DNA from 4 places in the Rhodococcus sp. NPDC059234 genome. Region 2 is predicted to be linked to each of the others. Evidence: riboswitches for the same ligand, from Rfam matches in the RefSeq annotation. Region 2 holds a riboswitch; each other region holds the start of a gene.
The links. A riboswitch is a leader RNA that binds a small molecule or an ion and turns the genes downstream of it on or off. The one in region 2 is predicted to bind cobalamin.

Region 1 (6,979 bases), on a different contig from region 2:
CCTCGTCGCTCCGCTCGGCTCCATCACCACTCGATGCCCCGCTGCCCCTTGCGTCCGGCGTCCATCGGGTGCTTGACCTTGGTCATCTCGGTGACGAGGTCGGCGGCCTCGATCAGGGCCTGCGGGGCGTCGCGACCGGTGATCACCACGTGCTGGTTGCCGGGCCGCTCGCGCAGGGTCTGCACCACCTCGTCGACGTCGACCCAGCCCCACTTGAGCGGGTAGGTGAACTCGTCGAGCACGTAGAACTTGTGTTCCTCGTTGGCGATTCGGCGGGCCACCTCGCGCCACCCGTCCAGGGCGACCCGCGCGTGATCCTCGTCCTCGCCCTTCTTGCGGGTCCAGGACCAGCCCTCGCCCATCTTGTGCCACTGCACGGGTCCGCCGACTCCGGTCGACTCGTGCAGCTCACCGAGCGCGCGGAACGCCGACTCCTCGCCGACCTTCCACTTGGCGGACTTGACGAACTGGAACACCCCGATGTCGAAGCCCTGGTTCCAGGCGCGCAACGCCATTCCGAACGCGGCCGTCGACTTCCCCTTTCCGGCGCCGGTGTGCACGGCGAGGACCGGGGCGTTGCGACGCTGACGGGTGGTCAACCCGTCGTCGGGGACGGACTCGGGAAGCGGAACTCCCTTGGGCACAGTGCAACTCCTTCTCTGGCGCGTTGACGATCTAGGCCGCGAATGCCGCGGCGCCTGCCCGGACCACACCCGCGACCCGCTCCGCGGACAGCTCGTCGATCCGGACGTACGCGCCGCGCATCGCGCTGGCGAGCTCGCGGGCCAGGCCGAGCCGGACCATGCCGGACTCGCAGTCGACGACCACCGACGCCACGGACGCGTCGGCGAGCAGGCCGGCGGCGACCCGGGCGCGGTGCACCGGATCGGTTCCGCCGGTGGCCCGTCCGTCGGTCAGCGCGACGACCATCGCGCGGCGCTGCGGGTCCCGGACCTTCTCGCGGAGCACCACCCGACGGGCCTCGAGGAAGCCCTGCGCGAGCGGGGTCCTGCCGCCGGTGCGCAGCGACCGCAGTCGGCGCACCGCCACGTCCACCGACGAGGTCGGCGGCAGCACCAGTTCCGCCGCGGTCCCCCGCACGGTGATCACGGCGACCTTGTCCCGGCGCTGGTAAGCGTCGCGCAGCAGCGAGATCACCGCGCCGGTGACGGCGGAGAGCCGGTCACGCGCCGCCATCGAACCCGACGCGTCGACCACGAACACCACCAGGTTGCCCTCCCGGCCCTCACGCAGCGCACCACGAATGTCTGTGGGCGCCAACACCATCGGCCCTTCGGTGCGCCCCCGCGCGACCTGGTGTTCGGCGGCGGCGAAGAGCGTGCCGACCAGGTGCAGGCCGCGACCGGGCTCCACCGTCGAGCGCACCACGCGGCCCTGCTGCGAGCGGGACCGCGACCGGCGACCGGGCGCGCCCTCCCCGACACCGGGAATCGTCAGCAGTCGGGTCTTGAACTGTGCCGACGGCGCGGCGGCCGGCCGGTCGGGCGCACGCCCGGGCGCGGGCGCTTCTCGCTCCTCCGGCGACCCTTCCGGGTCGGCGGGCCCAGCGGAGGGCTCACCGGCGTCGCCCCCGTCGGGTTCCGGGGCGCCACCGCCGTCGGGTCCGTCCGGATCGGGGTCCGGTTCCGGGTCGCGTTCGGCCTGCTCTGCGGCGTCGCGCATCGCGTCGTCGAGCTGCTGCGGGTCCAGGCCCGGCTCGTCGAACGGGTCACGGCGACGCCGGTGCGGCAGGGTCAGCTCGGCGGCCACCCGGACGTCCTCCTCGGTGACGGCCGTCGCGCCCCGCCACGCGGCGTGCGCGGTGGCGGTGCGGGCGAGCACCAGGTCGGCCCGCATGCCGTCGACGTCGAAGGAGGCGCACAGGGCCGCGATCCGGCGCAGTTCGGTGTCGCTGAGCTCGATGCCGGCGAGGGCCCGGCGCGCGGCCGCGATCCGCTGGGCCAGGGCGAGGTCCTGATCGGCGTACCGGGCGGCGAAGGCGGCGGGGTCGGACTCGAAGTCGAGCCGGCGGCGCACCACCTGCATGCGGGTGTCCACCTCGCGCGAGGCGGCGACGTCGACGGCCAGCCCGAACCGGTCGAGCAGCTGCGGGCGCAGTTCACCCTCCTCGGGGTTCATGGTCCCGACCAGCACGAACCGGGCCGGGTGCGAGTGCGAGACGCCGTCGCGCTCGATGTGCACGCGACCCATCGCGGCGGCGTCGAGCAGCACGTCGACCAGGTGGTCGTGCAGCAGGTTCACCTCGTCGACGTAGAGCACGCCCTCGTGCGCGGCGGCCAGCAGTCCCGGCTGGAACGCCCGCTCGCCGTCGCGCAGGACCTTCTCCAGGTCCAGCGACCCGACCACGCGGTCCTCGGTGGCGCCGACCGGCAGTTCGACCAGCCGCGCGGGCCGTGCCCCGTCGTCGCCGGACACCGGCGGCAGCAGCGCGGCGAGGCCGCGGACCACGGTGGACTTGGCGGTGCCCTTCTCGCCGCGCACCAGCACCCCACCGATGCCGGGATGGACCGCACACAGCGTCAGCGCGAGCCGCAGCTGGTCCTGGCCGACGATCGCGCTGAACGGGAATCCCGGTTCCGGACCGGTCTGCGTCATCGAACTCAGCTGTGCCACGGTGCAATTCCCTTCACTCCCCGGTGTCCGCGCCGAGGGTCGGAGTCGATCCTCTACCGCGGCGATCTGACTCCGGCTCCCGACCGGGTCGGGTGACCGTCACAGTGGCGGGACCGTGCCTGACTTGCACAGGACTTCCCCGCGGCAGGGACATTGTTCGAGGTGACTCTATCGGGCGCAACGACGGCCGCCGCCACCGCGCCCGGTGGGCGCGATGACGGCGGCGGTTCGGTACCTGTGCTGGGTCAGACGGCGGCCGCGGTGGCGACCGCGTCCGCGGATTCGAGCTGCAGCACCCGGTTGGACCAGTCCCACACCTCGCGGAAGAGGGACTCGTTGTCGGAGAGCTTGACCCCGAGGGAGGGCACCATCTGCTTGAGCTGCGGCTCCCAGGCCTTGTACTGCTCGCCGAAGCAACGCTGCATCACGTCGAGCATTGCCGGGACCGCGGTCGAGGCGCCCGGCGAGGCGCCGAGCAGGCCGGCGATGCTGCCGTCCGCGGCGCTGACCACCGCGGTGCCGAACTCGAGGACACCGCCCTTGCCCTTGGCCCGGCGGATCACCTGGACGCGCTGCCCGGCCGTGATGAGCTCCCAGTCCTTGCCGAGCGCCTGCGGGACGAACTCGCGCAGGGTCTCGATGCGGCCGGCCTCCGACTTCGTCAGCTCACTGACCAGGTACTTCACCAGGCCGAGCTCGGAGACACCGACGCCGAGCATGGACAGCAAGTTGTTCGGCTTGACCGAACCGGGCAGGTCGGTGACCCGACCCTCCTTGAGGAACTTCGGCGACCAGCCGGCGTAGGGGCCGAACAGAAGTCCGGGCTTGCCGCCGATGACGCGGGTGTCCAGGTGCGGCACCGACATCGGCGGGGCACCGACGGCCGCCTTGCCGTACACCTTCGCGCGGTGCTGGGCGATCAGTTCGGGGTTGGTGCAGCGCAGGAACGCGCCGCTGACCGGGAACCCGCCGAAGCCCTTGGCCTCGGCGATGCCGGACTTCTGCAGCAGGTGCAGCGCGCCGCCGCCGGCGCCGACGAACACGAACTTCGCGTTGACCTTCCGGCGGGCGCCGGTGCGACGGTTGTGGACCTTGACGTCCCAGGTGCCGTCGGACTGCTTCGAGATGTCGGTGACCTCGTGGCCGAAATACACGAGACCGCCGGAGGCGCCGACGTGGCCGAGCAGCTGCTTGGTGAGCGCGCCGAAGTCGACGTCGGTGCCGCCGTCGGTCCAGTTCAGTGCGACGGGGTCGGAGAAGTCGCGCCCCTTGGCCATCAGCGGCAGGCGGCGGGCGAACTCCTCCGGGCGCTCGGTGTACTCCATGCCGGCGAACAGCGGGTGGCCGGCGAGGGCGTCGTAACGCGCCCGCAGGTACTTCACGTTGTCCGCGCCGTGCACGAAGCTCACGTGCGGGATCGGGTTGATGAACTCGCGGGGCTCGGTGAGGATGCCCTTCTCGACCGCGTGCGCCCAGAACTGCCGCGAGACCTGGAACTGCTCGTTGACGTTGATCGCTTTGGCGATGTCGACGGAGCCGTCGGAGTTCTCCGGGGTGTAGTTGAGCTCGCACAGTGCCGAGTGCCCGGTGCCCGCGTTGTTCCACGGGTCGCTGCTCTCCGCGGCGGCGGCGTCGAGCCGCTCGAACACGCTGATCGACCAGTCCGGCTGCAGCTCACGAAGGAGAGCACCGAGGGTGGCGCTCATGATGCCCGCACCGACGAGCACGACATCGGTCTTGGCCTGTACCGCGTTGTTGTCTGACACTGGAGAATCGACTTCCTTGTCCATTGGCAGTGGGCAGTCACACCGACTGCAGCCGACAGGTTACCCGGGCGTATATGGGCCGTTAACCTCACCCAATTGTGCCCCCCTGCGGGGAGGTTTCCCGCACATTACTGTTGTGATCTGTGACTACATGGGCACCGGACCTTCTTGGTGACGGATATGAGCAGCTGACGATCCCGCTCGGGACGGATCCGGACGGCGAGGGCGACGTCCTGGCTACCCTGGTCCGATACCGCCCGGAGCACGCCCCCGGCACCCGTCGCGCCGTGCTCTACGTGCACGGATTCACCGACTACTTCTTCCAGAAGCATCTCGCGGAGCACTTCCACGAGCAGGGCTACGCGTTCTACGCGCTGGACCTGCGCAAGTGCGGCCGGTCCCTGCGGGCCGGCCAGACGCCGCATTTCGTGACCGATCTCTCTTTCTACGACGCGGAGCTCGATCGCGCCCTGACCATCGTCCGCGAGGACGTCGGCGGCGGGCCGAGTGGAGCCGGCGGAACGAGCTGGGGCCCGGGCGAGGGTTCCGTGCTGCTGACCGCGCACTCCACCGGCGGGCTGATCCTGCCGCTGTGGCTCGACCGCCTGAACGCGCGGCCCGGCGGCAGTGCCGGCGCGGGCGTGCGAGGCCTGATCCTCAACAGCCCGTGGTTCGACCTGCAGGGCCCGTCGTACCTGCGCAGTGTCGGCACGGTGGCGGTCGACGCGGTCGGCCGGGTGAAGGAAAAGCTGGTCATCAAGCAGCCGCCCGCCGACGTGTACGGCCGGACCCTGCACCGCGACCACGGCGGCGAGTGGGACTACGACCTCGATTGGAAGCCGCTCACCGGCTTCCCCGTCACCTTCGGGTGGATGCGAGCGATCCGGCGCGGTCACGCCCGCCTGCACCGCGGCCTCGACATCGGCGTGCCGTCCCTGATCCTGCGGTCCAAGACGACGCACTACTCCATGCGACACACCGAGAAGTCCGAGGTGGCGGACCTCATCCTCGACGTCACACAGATCGCGAAGTGGTCGGGCTGCCTCGGCGACCGCACCACGATCGTGCCGATCGAGGGAGCCCGGCACGACGTGTTCCTGTCTCGCGAGGTTCCGCGCAAGCAGGCCTTCGACGAGGTGGACCAGTGGCTGGGCTGGTTGAACGGTCACAGCGCGTGAATCACTTCGACCTCGCGATCATCGGATCCGGTTCCGGCAACACGATTCTCGACGACCGGTTCGCCGACATGCGGGTGGCGATCCTCGAGGGCGGGACCTTCGGCGGCACCTGCCTCAACGTCGGGTGCATCCCGACCAAGATGTTCGTCTACGCCGCCGAGGTCGCGCGGGCGGTTCGGCACGCGAGCCGCTACGGCGTCGACGCGCACGTCGAGAAGGTGCGGCGGTCGGACATCGTGGACCGGGTGTTCGACCGGATCGATCCGATCTCGGCGGGCGGGGAGCGTTACCGCCGCGACGAGAACCCCAACACCACACTGTTTTCCGGCTACGCCTCGTTCGTCGGGCCGCGGCAGATCCGAACCGGCACCGGGGAGGTGATCACCGCGGACCAGGTGGTGATCGCGGCCGGTTCCCGTCCGATCGTCCCCGACGAGATCAGTCGCAGCGGCGTCCCGTACTTCACCAACGACGACATCATGCGACTGCCGGCACTGCCCGAGCACCTGGTGATCGTCGGGAGCGGGTTCATCGCGTCCGAGTTCGCGCACGTCTTCTCCGCCTTCGGCAGCCGGGTGTCGATCATCGGCCGCGGCGAGCGGCTGCTGCGGGACCTCGACGCCGACGTCTCGCAGCGGTTCACCGACCTGGCGCGACGGAAGTGGGATGTGCACCTGGGCAACCCGGTGATCGAGGTGGCGGGCGGTCCCGGCGAGGTGCGGGTGACCCTCGCCGACGGGACGGTGGTCGCCGGCGACACCCTGCTGGTGGCGACCGGGCGCACCCCGAACGGCGATCGGATCGGGGCGGAGTCCGCGGGGATCGCGGTCCGCGCCGACGGCCGCGTGGTGGTCGACGAGTTCCAGCGCACCGCCGCCGAGGGCGTCTTCGCGCTCGGCGACATCTCGTCTCCGCACCAGCTCAAGCACGTGGCCAACCACGAGGCACGCGTGGTGCAGGCGAACCTGCTCCGCGGCGCGTGGAGCGGCGACGAGCCGCTGGTCCGCACGGATCACCGGTTCGTGCCGTCGGCGGTGTTCACGGACCCGCAGATCGCCACGGTCGGACTGACCGAGGACCAGGCCCGCGAGCAGGGGCACGACGTCGCGGTGAAGGTCCAGAAGTTCGCCGACGTCGCCTACGGCTGGGCGATGGAGGACGACGAGGGCCTGTGCAAGGTGATCGCCGACCGCAGCACCGGACAGCTCCTCGGCGCGCACATCATCGGCGCACAGGCCTCCACCCTGATCCAGCCGCTGATCCAGGCGATGAGCTTCGGGTTGCCCGCGCGCGAGATGGCCCTCGGCCAGTACTGGATCCATCCCGCACTGACCGAGGTCGTCGAGAACGCCCTGCTCGGCCTCTGATGCGGCCACGCCGCAGTGGTGCGGGGGCGGGGGG
Region 2 (6,979 bases):
CGCGACCAGGGTGACCGCGCCCGCGAGGTCGTGCCCGCCGGTGTCGGCCGGCCGGTCCCGCGGGATGAGGACGACGGCCGCGGCGAGGGCGGCGACCGCGAACGGCACCGGCATCAGGAACGTCCACCGCCACCCGGCGCTGGTGAGCAGTCCGCCCAGGATCAGCCCGGAGGAGTAGCCGCTGGCGCCGAAGACGGAGAAGATCGACAGCGCGCGGTTGCGGTCCGGCCCCTCCTTGAAGGTGGTGGTCAGGATGGACATCGCGGTCGGCGCGGTGAAGGCCGCGGCGAGGCCCTTCACGAAGCGGGTCACGATGAGGAGGGTGCCGTCGTCGACGAGCCCGCCGACCAGTGAGGCGAGGGCGAAGACCCCCAGCGCCACCAGGAAGACGTTGCGCCTGCCGAGCAGGTCGGCCGTTCGACCACCGAGCAGCAGCAGACCACCGAAGCCGAGCACGTAGCCGTTGATGATCCATTGCAGCGAGGTGGTGTCGAGGCCGAGTTCGGTGCCGATGGACGGCAGCGCGACGCCAACCATGGAGACGTCGAGCCCGTCGAGGAACATCACGACGCACAGCACCGCGAGGATCCCCCAGAGCCGGCCGGTCCAACCTCGTTGGGCCCCCGGCGAATCCGTTGTCGTGGTCAGGTTCGGGATGGATTCGGTGATGGTCACGTGGGAGACATTAGATGCACATGCAATCAATGCGCAAGCACTAATTCTGTTTGCATTTATTTTCCTTGCACCGACTCGGGAGGCGAACTAGGATGCGGCCATGACGTCACCCGCGGAGCTGCGCGACACCTGGCGCACCCTGCTGACCCGGTACAACGGCATCGCCTGCGAACTCGACCGGCGGATGCAGAGCGCTCACGGGCTGAGCATGAGCGACTTCGAGACGCTCGACCGCCTGATGTCCGTCACCTGCAAGCACCCGCGCATGCAGGAACTGGCCGCCGACATGTACCTGAGCCCGAGCGCGCTCTCGCGCAGCGTCGCCCGGCTGGAGAAGGCCGGGCTGGTCGCGCGCTCGCTGTGCGAAGCCGACCGGCGCGGGGTGTTCGTCGACGTCACGGACGCCGGGCGCGCGGTGCATGCGGACGCCGCCGGGATCCAGCTGACGGTGCTCGCCGAGCATCTCGGCGAGCCTGCCGACGCCGACTGAGCACACCTGCCCGCGAGGCGTCGGGAGTACGCTCGCGGCCATGGCAGTCGTGAAGATCAATGCAATCGAGGTGCCCGAGGGCGCCGGCCCCGAACTCGAGAAGCGGTTCGCGCAGCGCGCGGGCACCGTCGAGAACTCCCCCGGATTCCTGGGCTTCCAGCTGTTGCGCCCGACCGGCGGCGAGACCCGCTATTTCGTGGTCACCCAGTGGGAGTCCGAGGAGGCCTTCGCAGCCTGGCGTGACGGCGACGCCCGCGCCGCCCACGCCGGTGAGGCGCGCAAGCCCGTCTCCACCGGCGCCTCGCTGCTCGAGTTCGAGGTCGTGCTCGACGTGGCCGCCAAGGCCTAAGGGCGCCCGAGCCCCGAGAACCCCGGTCGGCCGCCGGTCGGGCCGGTAGATTCACTCGTATGACCGCGGTAGTCGACTCCGCGAAACGGCACACCCTGCAGGCGCTGCTGTCGCTGCCCTCCGGCATCGTCCGCCGCCTCGCAGGGCGGCCGGTGGAGATCGAGGGCAACATCCTCGATCCCGAGATGCAGCTCGTCCTCACGCTGCGCAAGATCGAAGGCGCAGCCATCGAGGAACGACCGATCCCAGGCGGACGACGCGCGCTGGTCGACGCCGCGAAGGCGGTCGGCGGCGACCTGCCGATCGGCGCGGTCACCGACCTCGACATCGACGGTCCGGGCGGCCCGCTCCGGCTGCGCTTCTACACCCCGCGCAATCTGGCCGCGGTGTCGCCGGCCCTGTTCTTCATCCACGGCGGCGGATTCATCTACGGCGACCTCGAATCCCACGACGCGATGTGCCGTTTCCTCGCCGAGCGGGCGGGAGTCCGGGTGGTCGCCGTCAACTACCGGCTCGCCCCCGAGTCGCCCTTCCCCGCTGCCGTCGACGACGTCGAGGCGGCGTACTCGTTCGTCACCGCCAACGCGACGGGCCTGGGCATCGACCCGGACCGCATCGCCGTCGGCGGCGACAGCGCGGGCGGCAATCTCGCCGCGGTGCTCGCCCAGCGCGCCACCCGCGCGCAGGTCGGGGCGCCGCCGGTCTTCCAGTTGCTGATCTATCCCGCGGTGGATTTCGCCGTGAAGCGGCCCAGCCGGACGACCTTCGCGACGGGGTTCTTCCTGAACAAACGATTCACGGACCTCACCGAGGCGAGCTACCCGCCCGCCGGGGTGGACCTGACCGACCCGCTGCTGTCCCCGATCTACGGCGACCTGACAGGTCTGCCGCCCACCTATGTCGTGACGGCCGGGTTCGACCCGCTGCGCGACGAAGGCGACGACTACGCCGAGAAGCTCCGCCAGGCAGGAGTGGCGGTGCAACACGTCCGCGAGCCCGGTCTGATCCACTCCTTCGCGAACATGGTGGGGGTGGGGCGTTCGGGGCCCGAGGCGATGGGACGGGCCGCGGCCGCGCTGCGGAGGGCCGTCTCCACCCCGTAGCCGGTTCCCCGCCGGCACGGCATCGATTGACACCACCGCCGGGTCAATGCGAGAGTGCGCTGGTAATAGCGATGGCTGACGGGAATCCGGCGAAAGTCCGGAGCGGTCGCGCCACTGTGATCGAGGCACCGTCTCGACAGCCAGACACCGTGGCCATCGCCTGGACTTTTGAGGGACGCGCAATCCCAGGAGGAACCATGACACTCGTTCACACCCCCAGCAAGGCAACCGATTCCATCGGCATTGCGATGATCATCGCGGGCGTGGTCATGCTCGCGATGCTGACCCTGTACCTGGTCGGCTTCGACCAGGGTGCGGTCTCGCGCGGCGGCATGTACATGCACGAGCTGATGCACGACGGTCGCCACCTGCTGGGCCTGCCGTGCCACTGACCGACGCCTTCACGAAACTCCTCATCCGCGGCCTGCTGGCCGGCCTCGTCGCCGGCCTGCTGGCCGGTGCCGTCGCGTTCGTGATCGGCGAACCGCACATCGACGCGGCCATCGCGATCGAGGAGTCCGCATCCGCTCCGGCCGAGCATTCGGCGACGCCGCACGAGCACGACGCCGCGTCCGCGCACACCGACGCGACCGAGCATCCGGATCAGCCCGCCACCGAGTCGTCGGGCCACTCGCACGGCGACGACGCGCTGGTCAGCCGCGACGGTCAGCGGTTCGGGCTGTTCCTGGCCACCACGCTCGCCGGACTCGCGCTGGGCGCGATCTTCGCCGTCGTAGCCCACTACGCGCGACGGGTGAGCAACCTGTCCGGGCCGGTCCTGGGCCTGTGCCTCGCCGGCCTCGGCTGGCTCGCGATCGAGGCGGTGCCGTTCTTCAAGTACCCGGCCAACCCGCCCGCGGTCGGCGACCCGGACACCATCGACAAGCGCACCTGGCTCTGGCTCGCCTCGGTGCTGCTCGGACTGCTCGCGGTCGGGCTCGCGGCCTACGCGGCGAGGATCGTCTCGGCGCACCAGTTCCTGACCGTGCGCATCGCGGTGCCGCTGCTGGTGTTCCTGGTGGTCGTGGCGATCGGCTACGTGGCACTGCCGGGTATCAACGAAGTCGGCAGCGACTTCCCCGCCACGTTGTTGTGGGAGTTCCGAGTCTCCTCGCTGGCCATCCAGGCGACGCTGTGGCTCGCACTGGGACTCGGCTTCGCCTTCCTCACCGAGCGCGCCAACCGGCCGTCGGGGCAGCGGAACTCGCTCGCCGACGCCCGCTGACCACTTCCCCCAGCCTCCCCGATGTCACAGTGGTTCGCCTGACGCGAACCGATGTGACATCGGGGAGGTCTCGTTGGGGGGTCAGACGGCGCAGGAGCCGTCCGCGCACGCCGCGCCGTCAGCCCCCTCGCCGTCGAGGGTGACGATGCCGCCGGACTGCGCGTAGGCCTGCTCGAGCAGCTGGGTGAACACCTCGACCGGCTGCGCACCGGAAACCCCGATGGCCCGGTTCGCGGCGAAGAACGGGACACCGGTGATGCCGAGCGCGCGGGCCTCGGCGATGTCGGACCGCACCCGGTCGGCCGCGGTGTCGCCTGCGAGCGCGGCACGCACCTCCTCGGCGTCCAGCCCGACCTCGGCGGCGATGGCCACCAGCTCGTCGCGGTCGTCGACGACCCGGCCCTCACTGAAGTGCGCGCGGAACAGCGCCGCCATCACGTCGTGCCCGCGATCGCCCGCGAGGTGCACCAATCGATGCGCATCGAAGGTGTTCGCGGCGATCACGGTGTCGAAATCCATCGTCAGGCCATCCGCGGCCGCGGTCGACGCGACGTGGGCGAACATCTGCCTGACCTGCTCGGCGGGCATACCCTTCTGCCGGACGAGAGCCTCGAGCTCACCGACCCGCGCACCCACCGGGGTGTCCGGCGCGAGCTGGTAGGACCGCCACACCACCTCGACCCGGTCGCGATGCTCGAATGACGCGAGCGCGTCCTCGAATCGGCGCTTGCCGATGTAGCACCACGGGCAGGCGATGTCGGACCACACCTCCATCAGGACGGCGGGTTCGGTGGCGGCGGACGGGGCTGCGGCTGGTTCAGTGCTCACAACTGGTTGAAACGTCCACCATCGGCGTGGTGTTCCCGACCCGTCTGCGTCACACCGCATCCGAGGGTCGGCAGATGGCCGCGCGCGCACCGCGGAAGATATGAAAGTTCTTGCAATGCAATGCCATCCACCTCAATTGCGGCGGACGGCGCCGGACCGGACCCTAGTCGTTGGGGCAGTCCTTCACCCACTTGACGTTTCCGTCGATGTTGCAGCTGCCCGCGTGCGTGCCGGCGGCGAGCGCCGGGCCGGCAGCAAGGCCGAGGGGCAGCGCGGCAAACAGTCCGGTCAGGGCGATCTTGACGGCGAGGCGACGGGCAGGCGAAGCGGTGGGCTTGGTCACAGCGGTGAATCCTTACTTCGATCGACAGTCCCGAATCACGGCGCCGACATTCTCGACCTGCGCCTTCGCAGCTGTCTTCATGGGGGATCCGCGCCGGAACTGGCGGGCAGTTGCATCGGCGCGGCAAAGCCATGATATAGGGAGATTCGCCCGTTGGCGAGGGTGATCCTTGCCTTTTCTAACAAGATGCCCGTACGGCGGCCCGATCCGACCGCACCGCCCGGTGCGGTCGGGCTCGGACGAGAGATCAGACGAGGGCCGCGTCCAGCGTGATGTCCACGCCGGTCAGGGCCTTGCTGACCGGGCACGACTCCTTGGCCGCCTGCGCGGCCTTCGCGAAGCCGGCGGCGTCCAACCCGTCGACCTCACCGCGGACGGTGAGCACGATGCCGGTGAGCTTGAAGCCCGGGTCGTCCGGGCCGAGGCTGACCGCGGCCGTCACCTCCAGGCTCTGCGGGACCCCGCCTGCCTCCCCGATCAGCGCCGACAACTGCATGGCGTAGCAGGACGAGTGCGCCGCGGCGATCAACTCCTCCGGACTCGTCGTCCCACCCGCCTCCTCGGCGGCACGCTTGGGAAACGAGACCTCGAACGTGCCGACGCCGGAACTACTGAGCTCGACCTGGCCGGAGCCCTCCTGCAGGGTTCCGTTCCAGGCGGTGCGGGCGGTGCGTGTGGGCATGACGTTCCTCTCCTCGACGGGTGGGCCGGGGCCCAGTCTTCCCCCGAACCGGTCCGCGCGGAACCCGAAATCAGTGCGACTGCGGCGCCGGTTCTGCGTCGATCTCGTGGTAGTGGTCGAGCAGTCGCCGCTCCTCGTCCCGCTTCGGGTATACGAAGAACACCAGCGCGGCACCGACCAGCACGATCGCGATGGCGGCCGCGTAGGCCCTGGAGTCCCCGTCGAGGAACGCCGAGCGCGCCGCGGCCAGGATCTGGTCCGCGTACTGCGGATACCGCTCGGCGATCCCGGCGGCGCCGGCGAACGACTTCTCCAGCGTGCCCTGCACCTCGTCGCTGACCTGGTCCGCCTCACCGGACGCGGCGATCGAGGCCGCGAACGCGGCCGTGTACCCGGCGGTGAGCAGCGCGCCGAGGATCGACTGGACGATCGCGCCGCCGAGGTCACGCTGCAGATCCGCGGTGCCCGAGGCCATTCCGGCCCGCCGCACCGGCACCGAACCCGTCAACGACCGGGACGCGGGCGTGCCTGCCAGGCCGACGCCGATGCCGAGCAGCACGTAGCTGAGCGCGATCTTCCAGTACTGGGCGTCCTCCTTCCACAGCAGCAGCGCGATCACGAGCCCAGCCACGATCGCGACGTAGCCGGCCAGGAGGGTGAAGCGCGCACCGCGCGCCTCGACGAGTTTCGCCGACTGCGGCGCCACCAGCACCATGACCGCGGCGGCGGGCAGGCCGGCGGATCCCGCGGCGAGCGTGGAGTAGCCGAGCACGTTCTGCATGTACTGCTGCCCGATGTACATCGTGCCCATCAGGGTGCCGAAGACGACGATGCCGGCCACCGCCGCGACCCAGAAGATGCGCCGGCCCGCGACCTGCAGGTCGTAGAGCGGGTTCGGCGCCCGGCGCTGTCGGATCACGAACACCACGCCCGCGGCCAGCGCGATGACCAGCAGGCCGACGGCGGTCGCCCCGTATCCCGACATCGGCGCGAAGTTGATGCCGAGCACGAGCGCCGCCACGAGCACCACCGAGACCACGCCTCCGAGGTGATCGACGGGGTCGGTGGACTCGTTGACGTGCGCGGGCACGAAGAGCACCGCCATCGCCAGGGCGACCAGGGCGAGCGGCAGCGTGACGAGGAAGACCGATCCCCAGAAGAACCACTGCAGCAGGGCGCCCGCTACCAGCGGGCCCAGCGCCGAGAGGCCGCCGCCGATCGCCGACCACAGCGCGATCGCCCGCGTGCGGGCGGCGCCCGACCACAGCGCGGTGATCAGTGCCA
Region 3 (6,979 bases), on a different contig from region 2:
GGACACCTCGGACGCGGCGGAGGTGTAGCAGCCGGCGATCGCCGTCTCGAGCAGCTCGTGCGCCGGAGTGGACAGGACGTTGTCGTCGAGCCACTTGGCGAGGCTGATCTTGTCCCAGTCGGCGGCCTTCTTCGCCTGCCAGGGCGCGTCGAGGGGGATCGTCTTGCACATCGACCCGAGCTCGAGGAACACCGCGCCGAGGTTCGCCGCGGCCCACGGGCTCATCGTGAGCGGGATGGTTCCCTCGTAGCGGTACTGCTTGCCGCCGACGACCATCATGGCCTCGCCGTCGGTGTACTGCTTGTAGCTCGGCACGCCGAACTCGTCCATCAACGCGTAGATCCGGTCCTGGCCGGGGCCGATCCAGGCGCCGCCGCGGTCGATCCACGACCCGTCGTCGCGCACCTCCGTGAAGGTGCGCCCGCCGAGGCGGTCACGAGCCTCGAGCAGCGCCACCGAATGGCCCGACTGGGTGAGCCGCAGCGCCGCGGTCAGGCCCGCGAAACCCGCGCCCACGACGCAGTAGTCGACGTCGACATCAGCCATGAGAGTCACCCCGAGTCCGACGAGCCCACGCGCGAACTCCACCACCGGACTTCGTCGCATGCGCAGAACCTGCCGGGCGGCGGGGTCGACAAACGCCTCGCATTCATGCGTACCCGCGACGGCCGGCCGGGTCAAGGGCCCGTCCGCGCCAGAGCCGCGACAGCACCGATCCGACTCTGTGGCTGGATGTTTCACGTGAACCGCGACGCAATCCCCGGCCGCCGTACGACGCATCCACCCTCGACACCGGCCGAGGGCGGATGCGCCGGCCGCCACTACAGTTCGGACCGCACCACTTCCGCCGCCGCAACGAGGTTGCGCAGCGAGGACTCGACCTCGGCGATGCCACGGGTCTTGAGGCCGCAGTCCGGGTTCACCCAGAGCCGCTGCGCCGGAACGGCCTTCAGCGCCTCGCGCAGGGACTCGGCGATCTCCTCGATCGCGGGCACCCGCGGAGAGTGGATGTCGTAGACGCCGGGACCGATGCCGAGGTCGAAACCGACGGCGTCGAGGTCGTCGAGAACCTCCATGTGTGAGCGCGCTGCCTCGATCGACGTGACGTCGGCGTCCAGGCCGACGATCGCGTCGATGATCTCGCCGAATTCGGAGTAGCACAGGTGGGTGTGCACCTGCGTGGAATCCGCGACGCCGGAACTGGCGAGGCGGAACGCCGCGACCGACCAGTCGAGATAGACACGCTGGTCGGCGGCGCGCAGGGGCAGCAGCTCCCGCAGCGCAGGCTCGTCGATCTGCACGATCGCCGCCCCGGCGGCCTCCAGGTCGACAGCCTCGTCCCGGATCGCGAGCCCGACCTGACGGGCGGTCTCGGCCAGCGGAATGTCGTCGCGGACGAACGACCACGCCAGGATCGTCACCGGCCCTGTCAACATTCCCTTGACGGGCTTGTCCGTCAGGGACTGCGCGTAGACGGTCCAGTCCACCGTCATCGGCCGGGGCCGGGAGACGTCGCCGAACAGGATCGGCGGGCGCACGCACCGCGAACCGTAGGACTGCACCCAGCCGAACTCGGTCGCCGCGAACCCGTCGAGCTGTTCGGCGAAGTACTGGACCATGTCGTTGCGTTCCGGCTCGCCGTGCACCAGCACGTCCAAACCGAGCTTCTCCTGCAGGACAACCACATCCGCGATCTCTGCGCGCATCCGCGCGACGTACTCCTCGTGATCGATCGCACCGGAGCGCAGTGCGGCACGCGCAACTCGGATCCGGGAGGTCTGCGGGTACGACCCGATGGTCGTGGTCGGCAACAGCGGCAGCTCGAGTCGCTGTTCCTGGAGTCCACGGCGGGTCGCGGCGGGCCCGCGATCTGCGGCGACCGCCGCGAGCCTGTCCCGCACGCCTCGGTTGTGCAGCCGCGGATCGCACCGCCGGCCCGCGGCCGCCGACGCCGAGGCCGCCAGTGCGTCGGCGACGAGCGCCCGGCCCGCGGTGAGTGCCACCGACAGCGCGACCACCTCCCCGACCTTCTCCGCCCCGAACGCCAGCCAGGACCGCAACGCCGGGTCCAGCCGTTCCTCGGGCGCGAGGTCGTACGGCACATGCAACAACGAGCAGGAGGTGGACACGGCCACCGCGCCCGCGGCGCCGTTCAGGGACTCGAGCGTGGCGAGCGCGCGCTCGAGGTCGGCGCGCCAGACGTTGCGTCCGTCCACCACGCCGGCGACCACCAGCTTGTCCGCCAGCGCTGGGGCGGCGGCCAGCAGGTCGGCGGCCGATCCCGCCACCAGATCCACCGCGAGCGCCTCGATGCCGGTGCTCGCCAGCGCCGGCAGCGCAGGGCCGAGATCGCCGAAGTACGACGCGACCAGGATCGCCGGGCGCCCGGACAGCGCCGACAACTGCTCGTAGACCCGACGCGCGATCTCGATCTCGTCCGGCGTCCGATCCGCGACCAGCGCCGGCTCGTCGAGCTGCACCCACGTCGCGCCCGTTTCGGCGAGTCGGCGCAGCAGGTCCGCATAGAGCGGGACCAGCTCGTCGACGCGGTCGAGCAGAACACCCGCCCCGTCGACAGGCTTGGACAGCAGCAGGAAGGTGATCGGGCCGAGAACCACCGGACGCGCTGCGATCCCTAGTGCGAGAGCCTCTTCCAGCTCGCCCACCACCTTCGACGGGTCGAGGGCGAAGTCGACGTCGGGTCCGATCTCCGGCACGAGGTAGTGGTAGTTGGTGTCGAACCACTTGGTCATCTCCAGCGGTAGCACCTCACCGGTTCCGCGGGCTGCGGCGAAGTACCGCTCGAGCTCGTCACCGGCGTCGCGCACCCGCGACGGCAACGCGCCGAGCATCACCGCGGTGTCGAGGACGTGGTCGTAGAACGAGAAGGTGTTGACCGGGATCGAGTCCAGACCGGCGTCGCGGAGTTCCGCCCAGGTCCGGGCGCGCAACTCGCGCGCGACCGCCTCGAGGCCGGCCCGGTCGACCCGCCCGGCCCAGTAGTCCTCGACGGCACGTTTGAGTTCGCGGCGCGGGCCGATGCGGGGCGAACCCAGCACCGTCGACGAGAATCGGATGGCCTGCGGATCAGGTGTTGCAGTGGTCACGAAAGTGCTCCATGGCGTGCGTAGGTGTGGCTGCCACCGGAGGACGGGTACACCTGACGAGGCCCCGGGTCCCCCGCACGAGGGACGCCACGCACTGCCACGCTCAGGCCCACACGCCCAGTCCACGAGGCGGCAAACCGCCGGGCACGGCGTACCCGGCGCAGGCGGCAGGTCTTCGGACTCACGGGCACCGGGTTCTCACCCGACCTACTGGCCGTCGCTTCCCAGGCTGGTGCCCAGTGCTGATGACGGCGGTCGTTCCTGCATACCGCTGCGGGACAGTCCCGGATTCTCACCGGGTTCCCTCTTCGCCCCTCGGACACGCCGAGAAGCTTCGACGCCGCGCCCGACCTTCGGGACTCCTCACGGGCAGGCGCGGCGAACCAACTGCATCCACCAGACTAGCCGTTACGCTTCCTGGTTCGATTCAGCGTTCTCGAGGGCTGGAAGTAGACCCCCGCACCCGATCCGTGACCACTAATGTCGAGTGCATGAGTCTCGACATCTCCGCGACATCGGCCTGGCAGAAGTTGCGCGCGCACCACGATCAGGTCGCCGACCGGCACCTTCGTGAATTCTTCGCCGAAGACCCGGAGCGTGGACGAGAACTCACCGTCACCGCGGGTGACCTGTACATCGACTACAGCAAGCACCGGGTCGACCGCGAGACGCTGCGACTGCTGGTCGAACTGGCCCGCACCGCGGGGGTGGAGGAGCGCCGCGACGCGATGATGCGGGGCGAGCACATCAACTCCTCCGAGGACCGCGCCGTGCTCCACACCGCGTTGCGCCTGCCGGCGGACGCCACGCTGACCGTGGACGGCCAGAACGTCGTCGCCGACGTGCACGAGGTACTCGCCCGGATGGGAGCGTTCACCGACCGCCTCCGGTCCGGCGACTGGCGGGGAGCGACCGGCGAACGGATCGCCACCGTAGTCAACATCGGGATCGGTGGATCCGACCTCGGCCCGGTGATGGCGTACCGGGCGCTGCGGCACTACGCAGACGCCGGCATCGCGGCGCGGTTCGTCTCCAACATCGACCCGGCCGACCTGGTGAGCAAGCTGGCCGGGCTCGACCCGGCGACCACCCTCTTCGTCGTCGCGTCGAAGACGTTCTCGACCCTCGAAACACTCACCAACGCGACCGCAGCGCGGCGCTGGCTCACCGCCGCGCTGGGCGAGGACGCCGTCGCCAAGCACTTCGTCGCCGTGTCCACCCACGCGCAGCGGGTGGCCGACTTCGGGATCGACACCGACAACATGTTCGGCTTCTGGGACTGGGTCGGCGGGCGGTACTCGGTGGACTCCGCGATCGGACTGTCGGTGATGGCGGTGATCGGCAAGGAGGCGTTCGCGGAGTTCCTCGCCGGTTTCCACACCATCGACCGGCACTTCGCCGAGACGCCGCTCGAACGCAACGCGCCCGCCCTGCTCGGCCTGATCGGCGTCTGGTACTCGAGCTTCTTCGACGCGGATTCGCGTGCGGTGCTGCCCTATTCGAACGACCTCGGCCGGTTCGCGGCGTACCTGCAGCAGCTGACCATGGAGTCGAACGGCAAGTCGGTGCGATGCGACGGATCCCCGGTGAGCTCACCGACCGGCGAGATCTTCTGGGGCGAGCCCGGCACCAACGGCCAACACGCCTTCTACCAACTGCTGCACCAGGGCACCCGACTGGCGCCGGCCGACTTCATCGGATTCGCCGAGCCCACCGACGACCTGCCGACCGTCGACGGCACCGGCAGCATGCACGACATCCTCATGAGCAACCTGTTCGCGCAGACCAAGGTGCTGGCCTTCGGCAAGACCGCCGAGGAGATCGCGGCCGAGGGCACCGAGCCGGAACTGGTGCCGCACAAGGTGATGCCCGGAAACCGGCCGTCGACGACCATCCTCGCGCCGAAGATCACCCCGTCGGTGCTCGGCCAGCTGATCGCACTCTACGAGCATCAGGTCTTCGTCGAGGGCGTGGTGTTCGGCATCGACTCCTTCGACCAGTGGGGCGTCGAACTCGGCAAGGTGCAGGCCCTCGAACTCGAACCGGTGCTCACCGATGCCAGAGCACCTGCCCGACAGGATGATTCGTCGACCGACACGCTGGTGCGCTGGTACCGGAGCCGGCGCGGCCGGGCGGTCTGAGACCGCTCACGCGACGTGCCCGTGGGGGCACAGATTCAGCCACGCGTCGGTCGTGCGCACGCTCCCACGGCGATAGGCGACCCGGGCCGCCAGGTCGTTCTCGGTGAGCCACCGCAGCGCGGCGACGCCGCGAGCGAGCGCGGCCGTCGCGGCGGCGTAGGCCCACAGTCCGTCCTCGGCGATCACGGTCACCGTGTCGACCCCACCGTCCGCCGCGTCCCCGGTCGGCGCGGTGGCGCGGGCCGATGCCATCGTCCGGCCGGACACCACCTCCACCTGTTCCCCGCCCCCGTACGGGTACCCGCCGAGCCCGACCTGCCAGCCTCCGATCGGGCAGTGCCCGGAGGTCGCGACGATGTCGTCGACGCGGACCATCACGCCGCATTCGAGGTTGTCGGCGGCGACCCGGGCCACCCGGTGCGCGGTGCCCGCCTTGGCGGTCCCGGTGATGTCGAGAAACACCCCGAACGGCGCGAACACGGTGTCCCCGTCCAGTCGCACGTCCGTGAACTCCGGCGTGGGGTGGGAGGTCGGGACCAGGCCGGCCTCCAGCGACAGCGGCGACACCGCGCCCGCGGTCATCCTGGCCGCCCACAGCGCCGACCGGATCAGCTCGGTCAGGCGCGGGCTGACCCTGATCGGCGTGCCCTGTGCCAGATTGACCGCGTGGATCTCGGCGTCCCCGCGCGTGAGGTCGCACGCGGACTGCACGTCAGACAGGGTGGCCGACACCATCTCCGCCGCAGCGGTGAGCGCCGCCCATTCGGTGACGCGCACCTCGACCTCACTCCCCCAGGTGCTCCATTGCGTGCTCGGGACCATGATCGTGCTCCACGGAAATCGGGCGCTGATGCGGATCAGCTGGTGTTGAACTTCCAGTATGCGCCCCCATCCTGTGGGTGGCCTGAGCGATTTTCCTCGGGGTAGCGTCAGCCGCATGAGCGTGCGCACCGAACGAAACGGGCCCGTGACCACCGTCGTTCTCCACCGGCCCGAAGTCCGCAACGCCGTGGACGGCCCGACCGCCGCGGCCCTCGCCGAGGCCTTCACCGCCTTCGATGCGGACCCCGATGCCGCGATCGCGGTGCTCTGGGGCGAGGGCGGCACCTTCTGCGCCGGAGCCGACCTCAAGGGGCTCGGCACCGACCGCTCGAACCGGCTCGACCCGGACGGTGACGGCCCGATGGGGCCCACCCGGATGCGACTGTCCAAGCCGGTGATCGCCGCGATCTCCGGGCACGCGGTGGCCGGCGGCCTCGAACTGGCCGTGTGGTGCGATCTGCGCGTCGCCGAGGAGGACGCGGTGCTGGGTGTGTTCTGCCGTCGGTGGGGGGTGCCCCTGATCGACGGCGGCACGGTCCGCCTGCCGCGGCTGATCGGCAGCAGCAGGGCGATGGACCTGGTACTCACGGGCCGGCCGGTGGACGCCGCGGAGGCGCTGGCGATGGGCCTGGTCAACCGCGTGGTGCCGACCGGTGCGGCACGCGCGGAGGCCGAGGCACTGGCGCTGCAGCTGGCCGCCTTCCCCCAGACGTGCCTGCGCCAGGACCGGCTCTCGCTGCTCGAGCAGGAGGGCCTGGACGAGCAGGACGCGCTGCGCCGGGAGTTCGAGCACGGCCTGCTGTCCGTGCAGTCCGACGCCCTCGCGGGCGCAGCCCGCTTCGAGGCAGGCGAGGGCAGGCACGGGAGCTTCGGCTGAACACCCGGCCGGACCGCCTCTCGGTGGTCGAC
Region 4 (6,979 bases), on a different contig from region 2:
TCGCGATCGCCGAGCGGGCCGGCGTCGGGAAGCCGGCCCTGTACCGGCGCTGGCCCTCGAAGACGCATCTGGTGTTCGAGGCGATCTTCGGCTGGGTGGACGACGCCACCCCCGTCGCCGACGCCGCCGACCCGGCGGAGTGGATCCGGCGGTCGTGCGCCTACTCGCTCGAACTGTTCGGCCGGCCCGAGGTCAAGGCCGCGCTGCCGGGCCTGCTGGCGGCGTTCCGGGATCGCGAGGACCTGCTGACCACCCTGTGGACGGACTTCGGCGGCCCGGGGATCGGCATGCTCGCCGACACCCTGGCACGCGACGGCACCGGGGACGGCGCGGCCCTGGACGCGCAGGCCACCATGCTGTTCATCGTCGGCGGCGCCATGATGCTGCGACTGCTGATCGCGGACGAGGACGCGGCCGGCCTCGCCAGCCGGATGCCCGGAATCCTCACGGGCGGTGTGGCGGGCCCGCCGCCGGCGGACTAGAAATGCGGCTTCGCCGCAGTGGTGCGCTTACGGAGTCCAGGGGCTCCGTTTCCACTCCACTGCGGCGAAGCCGCATGCTCACGCGCCGACGGTGTCGAGCACCCAGGCGTACTCGAACGCGACCTCTTTCCACTTCTCGTACCGGCCGCTGACGCCGCCGTGCCCGGCGCTCATCTCGGTCTTGAGCAGCAGCGGCGCGTCGCCGGTCTTCGTGGCGCGCAACGCCGCGACCCACTTGGCCGGCTCGACGTACAGCACCCGGGTGTCGTTGATGCTGGTGATCGCGAGGATCGCCGGGTAGTCCTGGGCCGTGACGTTCTCGTACGGGCTGTAGGACTTCATGTACTCGTAGACGTCCTTGTCCGCCAACGGGTTTCCCCACTCGTCCCACTCGATGACGGTCAGCGGCAGGGACGGGTCGAGGATCGAGGTCAGCGGGTCCACGAACGGCACGTTGGCGAGGATCCCCCCGAACAGTTCCGGCGCCATGTTGGCCACCGCACCCATCAGCAGGCCGCCGGCACTGCCACCGTCGGCGACCATCTGGGCGGGCGTGGTGCGGCCCGTGTCCACGAGATGCCGTGCGCAGGCGACGAAGTCGGTGAAGGTGTTCTTCTTCGCCAGCATCTTCCCGTTGTCGTACCAGTGCCTGCCCATCTCACCGCCGCCGCGCACGTGCGCGACGACGAACACCATGCCGCGATCGAGCAGCGAGAGCCGTGCCACCGAGAACCCTGGGTCCATGCTGGACTCGTAGGAGCCGTAGCCGTACAGCAGCAGCGGCGCCGGCCCGGCCGCGGGTACATCCCCCGTCACTGCGCTCGCCCCGGCGTCGCTGCGGCGCTTGACGATCGAGATGGGGATCTGGGTGCCGTCCGCCGCGGTCGCCCAGTCCCGGTGCTGCTCGTAGTCCGCGGGATCGTAGCCGCCGAGCACCGGCTGCGCCTTGCGCAGCAGCAGGGCGCCGGTGGCCACGTCGTAGTCGTAGACGCGGCTCGGGGTGATGAACGAGGTGAATCCCAGCCGGAGCAGCGGTCCCGACCACTCGGGGTTGCTGCCGACGCCGACGGAGTACAGCTCCTCGCCGAACTCGAGCTCGTGCAGATCGCCGTAGCCCTCGGCGCGCAGCGGCCACACCGCCACCCGGGTCAGCGCCTCCCGGCGATAGCTCAGCACCAGGTGCCCGGCGAACGCCTCGACCTCCTCGAGGCGCACGTCCGCGCGGTGCGCGAGCAGGGTGCGCTGATCGGTCGGGTCGGCGACCGGGGCGTCGACCAGGGTGAAGTTGTCCGCCTTGGCCCCGTCGACGTCGCCGTTGTGCAGGATCAGGAAGCGGTCCTCGCCCGCGACGACCGCGTGCTCGACGCTGTACTCGACGCCGTCCACCCGCGGCAGCACCACTCGGAACTCGCCCTCGGGGTCGTCCGACTCGAGGCACAGGATCTCGGAGGTGATCTTCGATCCGATCCAGATCATCAGGTACTTCTCGCTGCGGGTGGATCCGAAGCCCACCCAGAACCGCTCGTCCGGCTCGTGGAAGACCAACACGTCGTCGGTCTGCGCGGTACCGAGCCGGTGCCGCCACACCGTGTCGGGGCGCCAGGCCTCGTCCACGGTCATGTAGAAGACGTGCTGGTTGTCCACCGACCAGGTCGCGCCCGGGGCGGTGCCGGGGATCACGTCGGGCAGCTCGTCGCCGGTGACCAGGTCCTTGAACCGCAGGGTGTACCGCTCGTCGCCCGCGGTGTCGACGGAGTAGGCGAGCAGGGTGCCGTCGAGGGTGACGGAGAACGCGCCGAGCGAGAAGAAGTCGTGCCCCTGCGCGAGCTCGTTGGCGTCGAGCAGCACCTGCTCGCCCGCGATCTCTGTGTCGGCGGACAGCTCGGGCGGGGTCCAGTCGTCCTGGCCCGCGATCGGGCAGCGGCACTGCACGCCGTACTGCTTGCCCTCGTAGCTGCGCGAGTAGTACCACCACCGTCCCATCCGGGACGGCACCGACAGGTCGGTCTCCTGGGTGCGCGACTTGATCTCCTGGAAGATCGACTCCCGCAGCGACGCGAGGTGCGCGGTCCGCGCCTCGGTGTACGCGTTCTCCGCCTCCAGGTGGGCGACCACCTCCGGGTCGTCCTTGACCCGCAACCACTCGTAGTTGTCGACGAAGGTGTCGCCGTGGTGGGTGCGCTCGTGCGGGACCTTCTTCGCGACCGGCGCGACCGCCGTGGCGGGGACCGGGGTGACAGGCGAACTCATGCCGCCACCCTATGCGCACCCCGGCCCCGCGTGGCGGCTACACCCAGTCGGCGAAGGACAACCCGGAGATCCGCTCGTAGGCCTCGATGTACCTGCTGCGGGTCGCCTCGACGATCTCCGGCGGCAGCGGCGGCGGCGGCGTGTCCGAGGCCCGGTCCCAGCCCGACTCGGGCCCGGTCAGCCAGTTCCGGACGAACTGCTTGTCGAAGCTCGGCTGCACCCGGCCCGGCTCGTAGCCGTCGGCGGGCCAGTACCGAGACGAGTCGGGGGTGAGCACCTCGTCAGCGAGCACCAGGTTGCCCTGGGCGTCGAGGCCGAACTCGAACTTGGTGTCGGCCAGGATGATTCCCCGGTCCGCGGCGAAGCTGGCGGCCCGGAAGTAGATGTCGAGAGTGTCCTCGCGCAGCTTGACCGCCAGGTCCGTGCCGAGCTGGTCCACGACCGTCGCGAAGTCCACGTTCTCGTCGTGGTCGCCCAGCGCGGCCTTGGTCGCGGGGGTGAAGATCGGGTCCGGCAGCTTGCTGGCCTCGACCAGCCCGGCGGGCAGCTCGACGCCGCACACCGCGCCGGTGCGCTGGTAGTCCGACAGTCCCGACCCGGTGAGGTAGCCGCGGGCCACGCACTCGACGGGCACCATGTCGAGCTTCTTGACCACCAGCGCGCGGCCGAGCACCTCCTCGGGGATGCGCTCGTCGTCGGGCGCGCCCGCGAGGTGGTTGTGCCCGCCGAGTTCCTCGAAGAAGAAGACGCTCATCGCGGTGAGCACGCGTCCCTTGTCGGGGATCGGCGTGCTGAGGATGTGGTCGTAGGCGGAGATCCGGTCGCTGGCGACGAGCAGCAGGTGCTCGTCGTCGACCGTGTAGAGGTCACGGACCTTGCCGCCGGCCAGGTGGGCGTAGTCGGAGAGTGAGGGGCGCACGCGGCCAACCCTATCGGGTCACTCCCCCGGGCACTCGTGGGCGACCGCCCACCGCAGGCGTTGGTCTATCCTGCAACCGTTGTCGCGGTGTTCGGGAAGTCCGGTGCGAAACCGGCGCGGTACTCGCCACTGTGAGCAGGTACGTCGACTACCCGGGGTTCGGCCCCAGCCACTGGACGTTCGAGTCCGGGAAGGCGTGGTCGGCGGCTGACCCTGCCGAGCCAGGAGACCGGCCGTGACGCATACCTGCACGTTTTCCACGAGTCATGGAAGGCGGGTCGCTTTGCGTACCCTTTTCTCCCCCCGAGTCCTCGGCGCGGTAGCGGCGTCGACCGTCACGGCGTTCGCGGTGGCCGCGTGCGGCGCGTCCACCAGCCCCTCCGACACCGATGCAGCCGCGACGGTGTCGCTGCAGAACTGCGGGCGCGCGGTCACCCTGCACGGGCCTGCCGACCGCGCCGTCACCCTCAACCAGGGCGCCACCGAGACCGCGCTCTCGATCGGCGCGCAGGGCCGGATGGCCGGTACCGCCTACCTCGACGACGCCGTCGCGCCGCAGTGGCAGGCCGCCTACGCGCAGGTCCCGGTGCTCGACAAGAAGGACTACCCGAGCCGGGAGGCGCTGCTCGAGGCGAAGCCCGACCTGGTGACGGCGTCGTACTCGAGCGCGTTCGACGACAAGGCCGTCGGCTCGCAGGAGTCGTTCGACGAGCTCGGCATCGCCACCTACGTCTCGCCGTTCGGTTGCAAGGACAAGTCGAAGCGGCCCCCGGTCACCTGGGATTCGATCGCGACGGAGATCACCGACTACGGCACCCTGTTCGGCCGCGAGGGCGAGGCCGACGCGGTGGTCGCCCGGATGCGCGAGACGCTCGCGGGCGTCGAGTCGCACGCACCGGCACGGGGCAAGACGATCCTCTGGTACGACAGCAACACCACCACGCCCTACGTCGGAGGCAAGGCCGGCGGCCCGCAGCTGATCATCGACGCGGTCGGCGGCACGAACGTCTTCGCCGCGACCGACGCGGCCTGGGCCGACGGCAGCTGGGAGACGGTACTGGCCGCGAACCCGGACGTCATCGTGCTCGCGGACGCCTCGTGGGACACCGCCGAGGAGAAGAAGAACTACCTCCGCAACGATCCCGCGTTGCGAGACCTGAAGGCCGTGCGTGACAACGCCTTCGTCGTGGTGCCGTTCTCGGCGAGCACGCCCGGACCGCGGCTGATCGAGGGCGCGGCACTGGTCGCCGAGCAAGTGGGCGGCGGCCACGCATGAGCGTGCGGACCCGGGTGCCCGCCCGGGTTGCCGCGACGACGGCCACCGGATGGACGGCGCTCCTGTCCGTGCTGCTCGTCGTCAGCTGCGCGGCCGGGGTCGTGATCGGTGCGGCCGACCTGTCGATCGGCACGGTGGTCGAAGCGATCGCCGGACGCCTCGGCATCGGGACGGGAACCGACCTGCTGACCACGCACATCGTCGTCGACCTCCGGATGCCACGGGTGCTGGCGGCCGCGGCGATCGGCGCGGGCCTGGCCCTGTGTGGGGCGGTGTTGCAGTCGCTCACCGGCAACCCGCTGGCCGACCCGTACCTGCTCGGCATGTCCGGGGGCGCGTCGCTGGGCGCGGTCATTGCACTCACCACCGGGGTGAGTACGTTGGGCGCCTTCGGTTTCGGCGCGGTCGCCTCCGCCGCCTTCCTCGGCGCCCTCGGCAGCCTGCTGCTGGTGTTCGTGATCGCGACGTCGCGGTCCGGCGCGCTGCTACCCGGGCGACTGGTTCTCGCCGGGATCGCGGTGGGTCAGTTCACCGCTGCCCTCACGTCGGCGCTCGTGCTGCTCGGCGACCGGGACGCCGCGCACCGCGTCCTGACGTGGACGCTCGGCTCGGTCGCCGGAGTGCGCTGGTCGGGGCTGGTCGGCATCCTGATCGTCCTCACTGTGACCACCGCGATCGTGCTCGCCCACAGCCGGGTGCTGGACTCGTTCGCCTTCGGGGAACGTGCCGCCGCGAGCCTGGGCACCCACGTCGAACGCTCCCGGTGGGTGCTGTACGCGGCGGCGTCGCTGTGCACGGCGGCGCTGGTCGCGCAGGCCGGGGTGATCGGGTTCGTCGGACTCGTGGTGCCGCACGCGGCCCGGATGCTGGTCGGACCGCTGCACGCGCGCCTGCTCCCCGTCGTGGCCCTGCTGGGCGCGCTGCTGCTGGTGTGGGCCGACGTCGTCGCGCGCAGTGTGCTGCCGGGGCGCGAACTACCGATCAGCATCGTCACCGCCGTCGTGGGGGTTCCTGCGTTCGTGTGGCTGCTCCGCAGACGGGGGGCCCGGACGTGAGCCATCACTCGCCGGAGATCCGGGTCGAGGCGGTGACCTGGTCGCAGGGCGGCGCGACGATCCTCGACGCCGTGACGTGCGTGGCGCCGGCCGGACGCGTCACCGGGTTGATCGGCCCGAACGGCTCCGGCAAGACGTCGTTGCTCTCGGCGATCGCCCGGCTCGTGCGCCCCGACAGCGGCCGCGTCGTGATCGACGACAGACCGGCGACCGAGATGCACCGACGCGACTTCGCGCGGACCGTCGCACTGGTGGAACAACATTCGGCGACCGAACTGGATCTGACGGTCGAGCAGGTCGTCGAGCTCGGCGTGATCCCGCGTCGAGGCGGCTGGGCCCGGCCGGCCGCCGTCGGCGCGGCGAGCGCGGTCTCCGAGAGCCTCGCGATGGCGGGGATTCCCGAACTACGACACCGGTTGTGGCAGAGCCTGTCCGGCGGGGAGAAGCAGAAGACGCAGCTCGCACGCGCCTTCGCGCAGAAACCGTGCGTGCTGCTGCTCGACGAGCCCACCAACCACCTGGACGTGTCGGCGTCCGTCGAACTGCTCGACCTGATCCGGGTCCGCGGCCTGACGACGGTGGCGGCGATGCACGACCTCAACCTCGCCGCGATGTATTGCGATCACCTGGTGGTCCTGCGCGGCGGACGCGTCGCCGCCGAGGGACCGACCGAGTCCGTGCTCACCGCAGACCTGCTCGCCGACGTCTACGGGATCGACGCCCTCGTCCAACCCCATCCCCGAACCGGGCGACCGATGGTGGTGCTGTGCGGCACCGTCGACGAAAGCCTCGAAAGGAACCTCTCGTGAGCACGACCGCACGCTGGGTGATCGTCACCGCCCCCACCGACCGCGGCGATGATCCGCGCGACCAGGTGGTCGGGGCGCTCGCGGCACTGCGGAACCGCTACCCGGACACCGTCTTCCGGACGGCGGTGCTCGGGGGTTCGGGTCCCGCGGTCACCGGCGTGCTCGACGAGGCCGCCGCGGCCGGCGCC

Region 1: another riboswitch for cobalamin. It lies ahead of ACFXGJ_RS12310 (magnesium chelatase subunit D family protein); the one in region 2 lies ahead of ACFXGJ_RS22890 (CbtB domain-containing protein).
Region 3: another riboswitch for cobalamin. It lies ahead of metE (5-methyltetrahydropteroyltriglutamate--homocysteine S-methyltransferase); the one in region 2 lies ahead of ACFXGJ_RS22890 (CbtB domain-containing protein).
Region 4: another riboswitch for cobalamin. It lies ahead of ACFXGJ_RS13410 (ABC transporter substrate-binding protein); the one in region 2 lies ahead of ACFXGJ_RS22890 (CbtB domain-containing protein).

What each region holds. Positions count from the first base shown of each region.
Region 1 covers NZ_JBHZAH010000047.1:53-7,031, reverse strand. The annotation lists gene cobO (cob(I)yrinic acid a,c-diamide adenosyltransferase) at 24-644, opposite strand; gene ACFXGJ_RS12310 (magnesium chelatase subunit D family protein) at 676-2,616, opposite strand; adenosylcobalamin (AdoCbl) riboswitch at 2,643-2,797, opposite strand; gene mqo (malate dehydrogenase (quinone)) at 2,880-4,424, opposite strand; gene ACFXGJ_RS12300 (alpha/beta hydrolase) at 4,544-5,578, shown strand; gene mtr (mycothione reductase) at 5,575-6,945, shown strand.
Region 2 covers NZ_JBHZAH010000162.1:1,626-8,604, forward strand. The annotation lists gene ACFXGJ_RS22870 (MFS transporter) at 1-675, opposite strand, end outside; gene ACFXGJ_RS22875 (MarR family winged helix-turn-helix transcriptional regulator) at 776-1,165, shown strand; gene ACFXGJ_RS22880 (antibiotic biosynthesis monooxygenase family protein) at 1,206-1,514, shown strand; gene ACFXGJ_RS22885 (alpha/beta hydrolase) at 1,574-2,617, shown strand; cobalamin riboswitch at 2,661-2,790, shown strand; gene ACFXGJ_RS22890 (CbtB domain-containing protein) at 2,815-3,009, shown strand; gene ACFXGJ_RS22895 (CbtA family protein) at 3,000-3,842, shown strand; gene ACFXGJ_RS22900 (DsbA family oxidoreductase) at 3,924-4,616, opposite strand; gene ACFXGJ_RS22905 (hypothetical protein) at 4,834-5,013, opposite strand; gene ACFXGJ_RS22910 (OsmC family peroxiredoxin) at 5,261-5,695, opposite strand; gene ACFXGJ_RS22915 (MFS transporter) at 5,766-6,979, opposite strand, start outside.
Region 3 covers NZ_JBHZAH010000135.1:584-7,562, reverse strand. The annotation lists gene ACFXGJ_RS21455 (flavin monoamine oxidase family protein) at 1-546, opposite strand, end outside; gene metE (5-methyltetrahydropteroyltriglutamate--homocysteine S-methyltransferase) at 822-3,107, opposite strand; cobalamin riboswitch at 3,256-3,448, opposite strand; gene pgi (glucose-6-phosphate isomerase) at 3,599-5,248, shown strand; gene ACFXGJ_RS21440 (FAD:protein FMN transferase) at 5,255-6,070, opposite strand; gene ACFXGJ_RS21435 (crotonase/enoyl-CoA hydratase family protein) at 6,186-6,947, shown strand; partial or broken gene ACFXGJ_RS21430 (hypothetical protein) at 6,971-6,979, shown strand, end outside.
Region 4 covers NZ_JBHZAH010000054.1:7,433-14,411, forward strand. The annotation lists gene ACFXGJ_RS13395 (TetR/AcrR family transcriptional regulator) at 1-482, shown strand, start outside; gene ACFXGJ_RS13400 (S9 family peptidase) at 561-2,732, opposite strand; gene ACFXGJ_RS13405 (phosphoribosylaminoimidazolesuccinocarboxamide synthase) at 2,770-3,651, opposite strand; cobalamin riboswitch at 3,720-3,904, shown strand; gene ACFXGJ_RS13410 (ABC transporter substrate-binding protein) at 3,935-4,927, shown strand; gene ACFXGJ_RS13415 (FecCD family ABC transporter permease) at 4,924-5,982, shown strand; gene ACFXGJ_RS13420 (ABC transporter ATP-binding protein) at 5,979-6,791, shown strand; gene ACFXGJ_RS13425 (NAD(P)H-dependent oxidoreductase subunit E) at 6,788-6,979, shown strand, end outside.